One region of the Limosilactobacillus agrestimuris genome, then DNA from elsewhere that is predicted to be linked to it. Evidence: predicted binding sites of a transcription regulator. Region 1 holds the regulator's gene; each other region holds the start of a gene.

Region 1 (3,287 bases):
TGGTATTATAGCTTGTGTAATAAATAACAAGTCCAAAGGAGATTTTAGATTATGAAAGCTGCTGTTATTAATGATCCAGTAGATGGTTACGTTACTGTTAAGGATGTTAAACTTCGTGATCTTAAGCCGGGTGAAGCTTTAGTTGACATGGAATACTGTGGCCTTTGTCACACCGACTTACACGTTGCCGCTGGTGACTTTGGTAAGAAGCCAGGTCGGATTATCGGTCATGAAGGTGTTGGTCGTGTATCTAAAGTTGCTCCTGGCGTTACTTCCTTAAAAGTTGGGGACCGGGTATCTATTGCTTGGTTCTTTAAGGGCTGTGGACACTGTGAATACTGCCTTACTGGTCGTGAAACACTTTGCCGGAACGTTTTGAATGCTGGTTACACTGCTGATGGTGCAATGGCAGAACAATGCATTGTTCCTGCTGACTACGCTGTTAAGGTTCCCGAAGGCCTTGATCCTGTTGAAGCTACCTCATTAACCTGTGCTGGTGTTACTATGTACAAGGCATTAAAGGTTGCTGACATTAAGCCAGGTCAATGGGTATCAATTGTTGGTGCTGGTGGTCTTGGTAACTTGGGAATTCAATTTGCTCACAACGTCTTCGGTGCTCACGTTATTGCTGTTGACGGTAATCCCGACAAGCTTGAAGCTGCTAAGGAAAATGGTGCAGAAATTCTTATTAACCGTCATGATGGTGACGTTGATAAGCAAATCCAAGAAAAAGTTGGTGGTGTTCACGCCGCTGTTGTAACTGCTGTTTCTGCTTCAGCATTTGACCAAGCGGTTGATTCACTTCGTCCAGATGGTAAGTTAGTTGCCGTTGCTCTTCCACAAGGTGACATGAAACTTAACATTGCTAAGACAGTTCTTGATGGAATTATCGTTGCTGGTTCATTAGTAGGTACTCGTCAAGACTTAGCTGAATGTTTCCAATTTGGTGCTGAAGGTAAGGTTCACCCAATTGTTAAGACACGGAAGCTTAGTGAAATCAATGACATGATCCAAGAATTAAAGGATAACAAGGTTGTTGGTCGGAACGTTGTTGATTTCAGCCTAGAAGATTAATCTAAATTATCCCCTTTTTGAAATAAAAGAGACTGGAGAGCCACCAGTCTCTTTTTCTGGTTTAAATTACATTCCATATTATTGGGACTGTTTTCTGGTTCCCAATTTAATATTGTGGTAAAATTTGGTCAAGATTAGTCAAATAAAATTTGGAGGTGATGTTAATGGAAGAAAAGAGTATTTCAGATATTATTGAGGAGTATTTGAAGCAAATCCTTGGAGAGTCATCTCAGATTGAAATCCGCCGATCAGAAATTGCTAATCATTTTGACGTTGTTCCATCACAGATTAACTACGTAATCAAGACACGATTTACCATTCAACACGGTTACCTAGTTCAAAGTAAGCGTGGTGGCGGTGGTTATATTCGGATCGAGCGGGTTAATTTACTTGATAATGTTGATGTGTTAAACTCACTGATCCAAGCAATTGGCGATTCGATTAGTGAGCGTGATGCTTATGATATTATTCGAACGCTTTATGATGAGAAAGTATTGACGAGGCGAGAGGGGGACTTAATGTTAGTTGCCTTATCAAAGCAAACACTAAATGTGAATGATTGTAATGTTGAATCTCGTTTGAGAGCGAGAATTTTAATTTCAATGCTGAATCGTTTACGGTATGAGAGCTAGGTGGAAAGCAATTAATGGATAATATGTTTACACCAAGTGCTAAGCACGTTTTAGCACTTGCCCATGAACAAGCAAAATACTTTAAACACCAAGCCGTGGGTACTGAACATTTATTACTTGCATTGGCAATTGAGAAAGAGGGGATTGCTAGCAAGATTTTTGAGCAATTCTCCATTACTAGTGATGATATTCAAGAAGAGATTGAAAGAATGATTGGCTACGGAACTATGGATGACATGGGACCGGCCGATTATCTCCCGTATTCACCAAAGGCACGACAAGTATTAGCGTTAGCTGGTCAGGAAGCACAACAGTTAAATGCGTTAAAGATCGGTACTGAACATATCTTACTTGCGTTAATTTCGGATGAGGGGATCCTTTCTTCGAGAATCTTGATGAGCCTGGATGTTTTACCACGTCAGATTCGTAAGGTAACCTTACGTCGCCTTGGTATTTCTGATATTCAAGCACGGCAACGGTTAGGGAAACAACAAAGACGACAGGCAAGAAAGTCAGGAACACCAACCCTTGATAAGCTTGCTCGAGATATGACTCAAATGGCAAGGGATGGTAAGCTTGACCCTGTAATCGGTCGTGATAAAGAGTTGCGACGGGTGGAACAAATTCTTAGTCGACGAACAAAGAATAACCCAGTCCTGATCGGTGAACCGGGGGTTGGGAAAACCGCAGTGGCGGAAGAGCTAGCTCGCCGGATGGCAAATAATGAAGTTCCTGAAGATTTAGCGCGAAAACGTTTAATGATGCTTGATATGGGCTCGTTAGTTGCTGGGACCAAGTATCGAGGAGAATTTGAAGATCGTCTAAAAAAGGTTATTGATGAGATTCAAAAAGATGGCCACGTAATTCTCTTTATTGATGAATTACATACCTTGATTGGTGCTGGAGGAGCTGAAGGAGCAATTGATGCTTCTAATATTTTGAAACCAGCCCTTGCCCGTGGTGACTTACAGACTATTGGTGCAACTACTCTTGATGAATATCAAAAGTATATTGAATCGGATGCTGCATTAGAGCGTCGGTTTGCCACGGTTCAAGTTGAAGAACCATCTGAAAATGTTGCCTTGCAAATTTTGAACGGTTTACGGCCAAAATATGAGGAACATCACCATGTCAAAATTGATGATGATGCCTTAAAACAAGCTGTTAAACTTTCTAGTCGGTATATTACTGATCGTTACCTACCAGATAAGGCAATTGATTTAGTTGATGAAGCTTCATCGATGGTACGGATTGATGCTGAAGAAAAGAAAAAGCATCAGCCATCACTGACTTCTAAATTAGCTGAACTTCGGCAGAAGAAGGAAAATGCGATTGAGGATCAGGACTTTGATCAAGCTGCGAACCTTCGTCAAGAAGAATTGACATTAAAGGCCAAGGCTGATGAGCAAGAAAAGAAGGCAGAGAAGCAATCTGCAAAGCACCAGCTACATACTACTGGAGAAGACGTTGCTAAGATTGTGGCTGAATGGACTGGCGTTCCACTAACCCAGTTGAAAAAGAGCGAGAGTGAACGGCTGGTTAATCTAGAAAAAGTTCTTCATAACCGGGTTATCGGCCAGG
Region 2 (3,287 bases), on a different contig from region 1:
CCAGCCTGTTGGCCATGATTTCCAAGGCTTACGTAAGCAGGGATGTCGGGTAATTAGTTCTAATTTCTTGCAGCTAAAGGATAATGGAGCATTTCATGACCGTGATAAGGTTGTTAATGAATTAATGAATCGCCTCCATGAAGTTCACGATTAGGAGGTGTTTAACCTTGTCCTATGCTAGTGATGTTAAAAAAGAGCTAACAGCGATTAAGGTTCACCGTGATAATGCCAAGGCCGAATTAATGGCCCTCATCAGGATGAATGGTTCAATCGGAATTAGTAACCACCACCTAGTACTAAATATTCAGACTGAAAATCCAGCAATCGCTCGCCGGATTTATTCTTTGCTGAAAGACTTTTACCACGTTGAAAGTGAGATTGTTGTTCGTCGTAAAATGAAACTGAAAAAGAACAATCAATATATTGTTCGGTTGCGTTATTCGGCAGAACGGGTTCTTGATGACTTAAAGATTTTGCAGGGAATGCAGATAAAAGAGCAGGTTCCCGTAGAATTATTAAAGGATGAGTGGATGGTTCGCTCATACTTACGTGGTGCATTTTTAGCCGGTGGATCGGTGAATAATCCTGAAACTTCCCGTTATCATCTTGAGATTTATTCTTTATACGAAGAACATAATGAGATTATTGCACAAATGATGAATCAGTTTGGCCTAAATGCGCAAACAACAGCTCGACGGAGTGGATATATCGTTTATCTTAAGGAAGCCGAAAAGATTGCTAATTTTATGTCACTGATTGGCGCAACAAATTCAATGCTCCAATTTGAAAATATTCGGATTGTTCGTGACATGCGTAATTCAGTCAATCGCTTGGTTAATTGTGAAAATGCCAATATGAATAAGATTGCCAATGCTTCAACCAGACAAATTGAGAATATTAAATTGATTGAGGCCCGAGTTGGTTTGGAAAGTTTGCCAGATAAATTACGGGAAATTGCGGAAACAAGATTAGCGCACCAAGAAGTTAGTTTAAAAGAGCTTGGTGAATTAGTTCCTGGTGGTCCAATTTCCAAGTCCGGAGTAAATCACAGATTGCGGAAATTAAATGCCTATGCTGATGAGTTACGTGGTCAAATTGCAACTAAATAAAAAGAGACCGGAATTTTTCCGGTCTCTTTTTTTTAACTTAGTTACTAAATTACTTTAACTTAGAATTATTTTCCATGATTCCATCAAGTAGACCATAGTCAACAGCTTCTTGAGCGGTTAAGTAGTGATCACGTTCGGTATCACGGTTAATTTTTTCTATCGGTTGCCCTGAATTTTTGGCCAGAATTTCATTAATCATCTTCCGGGTCTTCAAGATTTCAGTAGCAGCAATTTCAATTTCAGTTTGTTGACCTTGAGCACCACCGGATGGTTGGTGAATCAAGACTTGTGAGTGTGGCAAACCAAAACGCTTACCCTTAGCACCAGATGATACCAAGACACTAGCCATTGAAGCAGCCATTCCGATAACAATAGTTTGGACATCAGACTTGATAAAGTTCATGGTATCGTAAATTGCCATTCCAGAGGTAACTACACCACCTGGAGAATTAATGTAAAGGTAAATATCTTTAGTAGAGTCTTGCGCATCCAAGAAAAGCAATTGCGCAACGATTGAATTAGCCATGTCGTCTTCGATTGGACCAGATAACATAATGATCCGATCCTTTAGAAGCCGTGAGTAAATGTCATATGCACGTTCACCACGAGATGATTGTTCAATGACAGTTGGAACTAAATTCATAGTAAATTGGCCTCCCTTATTTTTAGCACTTGTTAGTCTTATTTGCTAACTTATGTGAATACTATACTCGTTTGGTCAAAAAAGGTCAAATGTTTTGCTATAAAATAATTAGCCTTTTTTGCGGTAAAATAACTAGGAGCTTTAATTAAAAGAAGTTACTAACTAGATACTTAAAGTATTAGTTAGTAACTTCTTTATTCTTAATCAATTTAGAATAGTAATGGTTGATTAATTATTAATAGAGGGAGATAAAATAATTAACCATAATTATTGTTGATTATTAGTGAAGGTTTTTAGCAATTAAAGCCAATTCAGTGGCAGCTGATTCTTTATCAAGAACTGTCCAGTCAGTATTATTGAATTTAACGAATGCTTCGAACATATCTTTAGTCATAATAAATTACCTCTTTTTAATATTAGTGAGCTCTTTAATTAGCTCCTTCTTGATTACGACTATATAATACCTCATATTGGTATGCTTTACAAGCTATTTATATTATTGGATTTTTAAGGCGATTACATTTAATTGGTCTAGGTACGTTTAAGAAAAATATTTTAGCTGTTAATCATTGTCATAGTGGGATCGAATGGTTAGGGATTCTTTAGAAGGGTTGCTTTTTAAGACCGTGCCCGGTATAATTGGAGCGTTAATTATTTTACGTTTAATATATTAAGGAGGCATTTGCTATGCGTAAAGCACACCCATACGGCGTTCAAGGTCGTCGGCCAATTGCTCCTAAGTACAAGCGAGCATTAAAGGAAAAAAAGATTGAAGCTATTCGTAAGTGGGCTAAGGAAAAGCCAGCTGAAGAAAAGTAATTTAGCTTTATAAAGTAAAAAGGTTGGTAAGAGTAATTTTTACCAACCTTTTTTACTTTAATATAAACAATTGAATATAAAAAGAACCGTTGCTTATAAGCAACGGTTCTTTTTATTAGGTGAAATATGTAATCAAAATCAAACACCATAAAAAATGCGCCCCCCGAGAGTCGAACTCGGATCTCGAGAACCGGAATCTCACGTGCGATCCATTACACTAAGGGCGCGTCAACAAATATTATATTATCTTACTTCAAACATAATTGCAACAATAAATTTAAAATTTTTAAAATGATAACGTTTTCACAAGAAAAATCAAACTTTTCGGTCTAATTGAATAGACAAGTTAGTGAATTGTGAGTATTATTAATACCGTAAGGTTGTAATTGCTAAGTCATGATTTTAGATAAATACTTGGTATTACTTAATTACAGTTGATATTAAGTAAATGTGATTGAGTTAGCAAAGACACTAATTATGTTTTCCTAAAGGAGGAAATTGCAGTATGACTGTAAAGATTGGTATTAATGGTTTCGGCCGTATTGGTCGTTTGGCATTCCGTCGTATTCACGAACTCAACACTGATGACATCGAAGTTGTTGCTATTAACGACTTGACTTCACCAGAAATGTTGGCTTACTTACTTAAGTACGACTCAACCCAAGGTCGTTTTGATGGCGAAGTTTCATCAACTGACAAGGGTATCGTTGTTGATG
Region 3 (3,287 bases), on a different contig from region 1:
CAACCCGTTGCCCTGCCATTTCGGTTAGAAATTGTTTGTAAGCTTTAGTCTGCTTATTCTCACTAGGAAAATGGTCATCCCTGGCATAAAGGAATTCACTACGAACAAGGCCAATCCCTTCAGCACCATTTTGACGAGCATCAACAACATCAGCAAGTGTTCCCACATTAGCTACTACTTTAAAATGACGACCGTCCGTACTAACCGTTTGTTCATCTTTTAGTGCGCCCCATTCATGTTGTTCACGCGTAAACTGGGCAGCAAGTCGTTGGTAATGATCAACTTCTTCTGTTGACGGTCGAACAATAACCTTACCGTGAATCCCATCAACGATCAGTAAATCACCATCATTAATTACTTCAGTTGCATTTTGAGTACCAACAACTGCAGGAAGTGCCAGTGTCTTACTCATAATGGTAAAGTGAGATGTCCGTCCACCTTCATCAGTTACTAACCCAGCAACAAAGCGACGATCAAACTGAGCAGTATCGGTTGGAGTAATATTTTGAGCAACAAAAATTGCCCGATGATCTAGTTGGGTTGGATCAGGAAGTTTAACTCCCATCAAATGACTAAGAATCCTTTTAGTAACATCCTTAATTGCTGTCGCCCGTGATGATAGATAATCATTATCATTCATCTTCTCAAGTACCTTAAGACGATCATTTGCAGTCTTTTTAATCGCCCATTCTGCAGTAAGGTGTTCTTGATTAATTTTTTCAATTATTTCAGCATGAAGGGACCGATCTTTTAAAATTGCCAGCTGGTCATCGACAACTGCCGCTGCCCTTTTTCCCAATGTTGCATGAGCATGCTGGTGAATTGCTTGTACTTCATTCAGCGTTAAAGCAAAAGAATCATGAAGCCGTTTGACCTCATGATTCTCATTGACTGAATATTGTTGGTTAACAGATAAATCCGGTCCCACTAATAGATAAGCAGGAGCAATCGAAATACCATTGCTCGCCGCTAAACCATTTAAGAGTGCAGACATTAGTCTGTTAAGCCTTCCTTCTTCATTGTTTCAGCAACGGCATCCAAAGCTTCCTTTTCGTCGTCACCCTTAGCAGTAATAGTAACTGAAGCATTTTGACCAACACCAAGTGACATAACACCCATGATGGACTTCAAGTTAACACTCTTACCTTCGTATGAAAGGGTAACATCAGAATTGTACTTAGAAGCTGCTTGAACCAGGATAGTTGCTGGACGAGCGTGAATACCTGTTTCAGATGTAATTGTAAAATCACGTTTTTCCATAATTAATCATTCTCCTTCGAGCATATTAACAAATTGTCAGTAGCTACGCCCTGATAATTTCATTGTTATTATTTTAGCAATTGTAAACCTTAATTACAAGTTCTCTCAACGATTGATTATCGCTTTTTTAATCGATATGTAAGCGTTCCCCCACGATGAGCCTCCGCTTCAATTTGCGTTCGATATTGATAAGCATGAAAAACTGGCTGAAACAGCTGAAATTCTTCAGGAGTAACATCAAATTGGTTAATTTTTCCTGAACGTAAATCTTCAAGTTCTTGTTGATAATCTCTTTCTGTCATTTAACCACCTCATTAAATGATATCTGACTTTTTCACCATCCTTATTTTAGCATTCATCTTATAAGAGTGCTAAAATTTAATAGAAAGTTTAACTAATTATTCTTTAAAACAATTCATTTAACTTGCAGTCAAACAAAAAGTAAGTATAATTAAAACCAATAGTCAAGAAAGGTCAAACTTTTATTAACCTTTCTTCAATATCCGGATCTGTTAGTAATAAGGAGGTTTTTTGTCGCGATGCTTTGTCAAAATTGTCATCAAAACCCTGCAACGATCCATTTACAAATGAACCTTAATGGTCAACGGGTTCAACTCGATTTATGTCAAAATTGTTATCAAAAGTTACAAAATATGCAAACAAATATGATGAATGGAGGTAACGGAATGAATAATTTCGGTTTTGGAAGCCTCGAAGACTTCATGAACGCTCTGAACAATATGCAAAGTCAGCAAGCTGCTGGCAATGGTGCAGCCTTTAATGGTCAGAACCAGCGACAAGGCGGTAATGGGGGCCGCGGCAAGGGAATTCTTGGTCAATATGGGATCAATTTAACTGATCTTGCGCGTCAAGGAAAGATTGATCCAGTAATTGGTCGTGATAGCGAAATTAAGCGAGTAATCGAAATTCTTAACCGGCGGACAAAGAACAACCCAGTTTTAATTGGTGAAGCCGGTGTTGGTAAGACTGCCGTTGTTGAAGGATTAGCAACTGCTATTGTTTCTGGTGAGGTGCCAGAAAAACTTGCTAATAAGGAAATCATCCGTCTTGATGTTGTTTCTCTAGTCCAAGGAACCGGAATTCGCGGACAATTTGAAAAGCGGATGCAACAATTAATGGAAGAAGTACGGAAGAACAAGAATATCATCCTCTTCATCGATGAAATTCACGAAATCATGGGAGCAGGTAATGCTGAAGGCGGCATGGATGCCGGAAACGTCTTAAAGCCAGCACTTGCCCGTGGTGATTTCCAACTTCTTGGTGCAACAACCTTAAACGAATACCGAAAGATCGAAAAAGACGCTGCTCTTGCACGGCGGTTCCAACCAGTGGAAGTTAATGAACCATCAGTTGAAGAAACGATTCGGATTCTTAACGGAATTAAGGGACGCTACCAAGATTACCACCATGTTAAGTACACCGATGATGCAATTGTTGCTGCTGCAAAGCTTTCCGATCGGTACATCCAAGAACGGTTCCTTCCTGACAAGGCAATTGACCTAATGGATGAAGCTGGGTCGCGGAAGAACTTAACGTTAAAGAACGTTGATCCGAACGCCATTGAAAACGAAATCCACACTGCAGAAGCCCACAAACAACAAGCTGCAGATAATCAAGATTATGAAAAGGCTGCCTTCTACCGTGATCAAGTAAGTAAGCTTGAAAAGGCCAAGAAGGAAGCTGAAGAAAACCACACTGAAGATTCCGCAACGGTAACCGTCAAGGACATGCAAGAAATTGTCGAAGAAAAGACAAACATCCCTGTTGGCGACCTACAAGAACAAGAAGAGAACCAACTTCGGGATCTTGATAAGAAGCTTGACGAACACGTTATTGGTCAAAAGGAAGCCGTTGATAAGATTGCTCGGGCAATTCGGCGGAACCGGATTGGGTTGAACAAGTCTGGTCGACCAATCGGCAGCTTCCTCTTTGTTGGCCCTACTGGTGTCGGTAAGACTGAAACGGCTAAGCAACTTGCCCAACAACTGTTTGGTTCTAAGGATGCC

What was found. Region 1 encodes CtsR, which represses protease genes until heat stress. Its sites were predicted from a motif close to TTGGTCAAAAAAGGTCAAANA; they were not measured.
Region 2: a site for CtsR is predicted at 1,824-1,844, ahead of clpP (ATP-dependent Clp endopeptidase proteolytic subunit ClpP). Genes of this name have one in related genera too.
Region 3: a site for CtsR is predicted at 1,721-1,741, ahead of NFR46_RS06760 (ATP-dependent Clp protease ATP-binding subunit). Genes of this name have one in related genera too.

What each region holds. Positions count from the first base shown of each region.
Region 1 covers NZ_CALPCW010000001.1:289,656-292,942, forward strand. Annotated here, with positions in the region: gene adhP (alcohol dehydrogenase AdhP) at 52-1,074, shown strand; gene NFR46_RS01385 (CtsR family transcriptional regulator) at 1,239-1,706, shown strand; gene NFR46_RS01390 (ATP-dependent Clp protease ATP-binding subunit) at 1,721-3,287, shown strand, end outside.
Region 2 covers NZ_CALPCW010000005.1:66,026-69,312, forward strand. Annotated here, with positions in the region: gene NFR46_RS04845 (gluconeogenesis factor YvcK family protein) at 1-154, shown strand, start outside; gene whiA (DNA-binding protein WhiA) at 168-1,109, shown strand; gene clpP (ATP-dependent Clp endopeptidase proteolytic subunit ClpP) at 1,159-1,752, opposite strand; gene NFR46_RS09395 (hypothetical protein) at 2,440-2,571, shown strand; gene gap (type I glyceraldehyde-3-phosphate dehydrogenase) at 3,077-3,287, shown strand, end outside.
Region 3 covers NZ_CALPCW010000009.1:80,211-83,497, reverse strand. Annotated here, with positions in the region: gene ptsP (phosphoenolpyruvate--protein phosphotransferase) at 1-994, opposite strand, end outside; gene NFR46_RS06770 (phosphocarrier protein HPr) at 994-1,260, opposite strand; gene NFR46_RS06765 (hypothetical protein) at 1,377-1,562, opposite strand; gene NFR46_RS06760 (ATP-dependent Clp protease ATP-binding subunit) at 1,800-3,287, shown strand, end outside.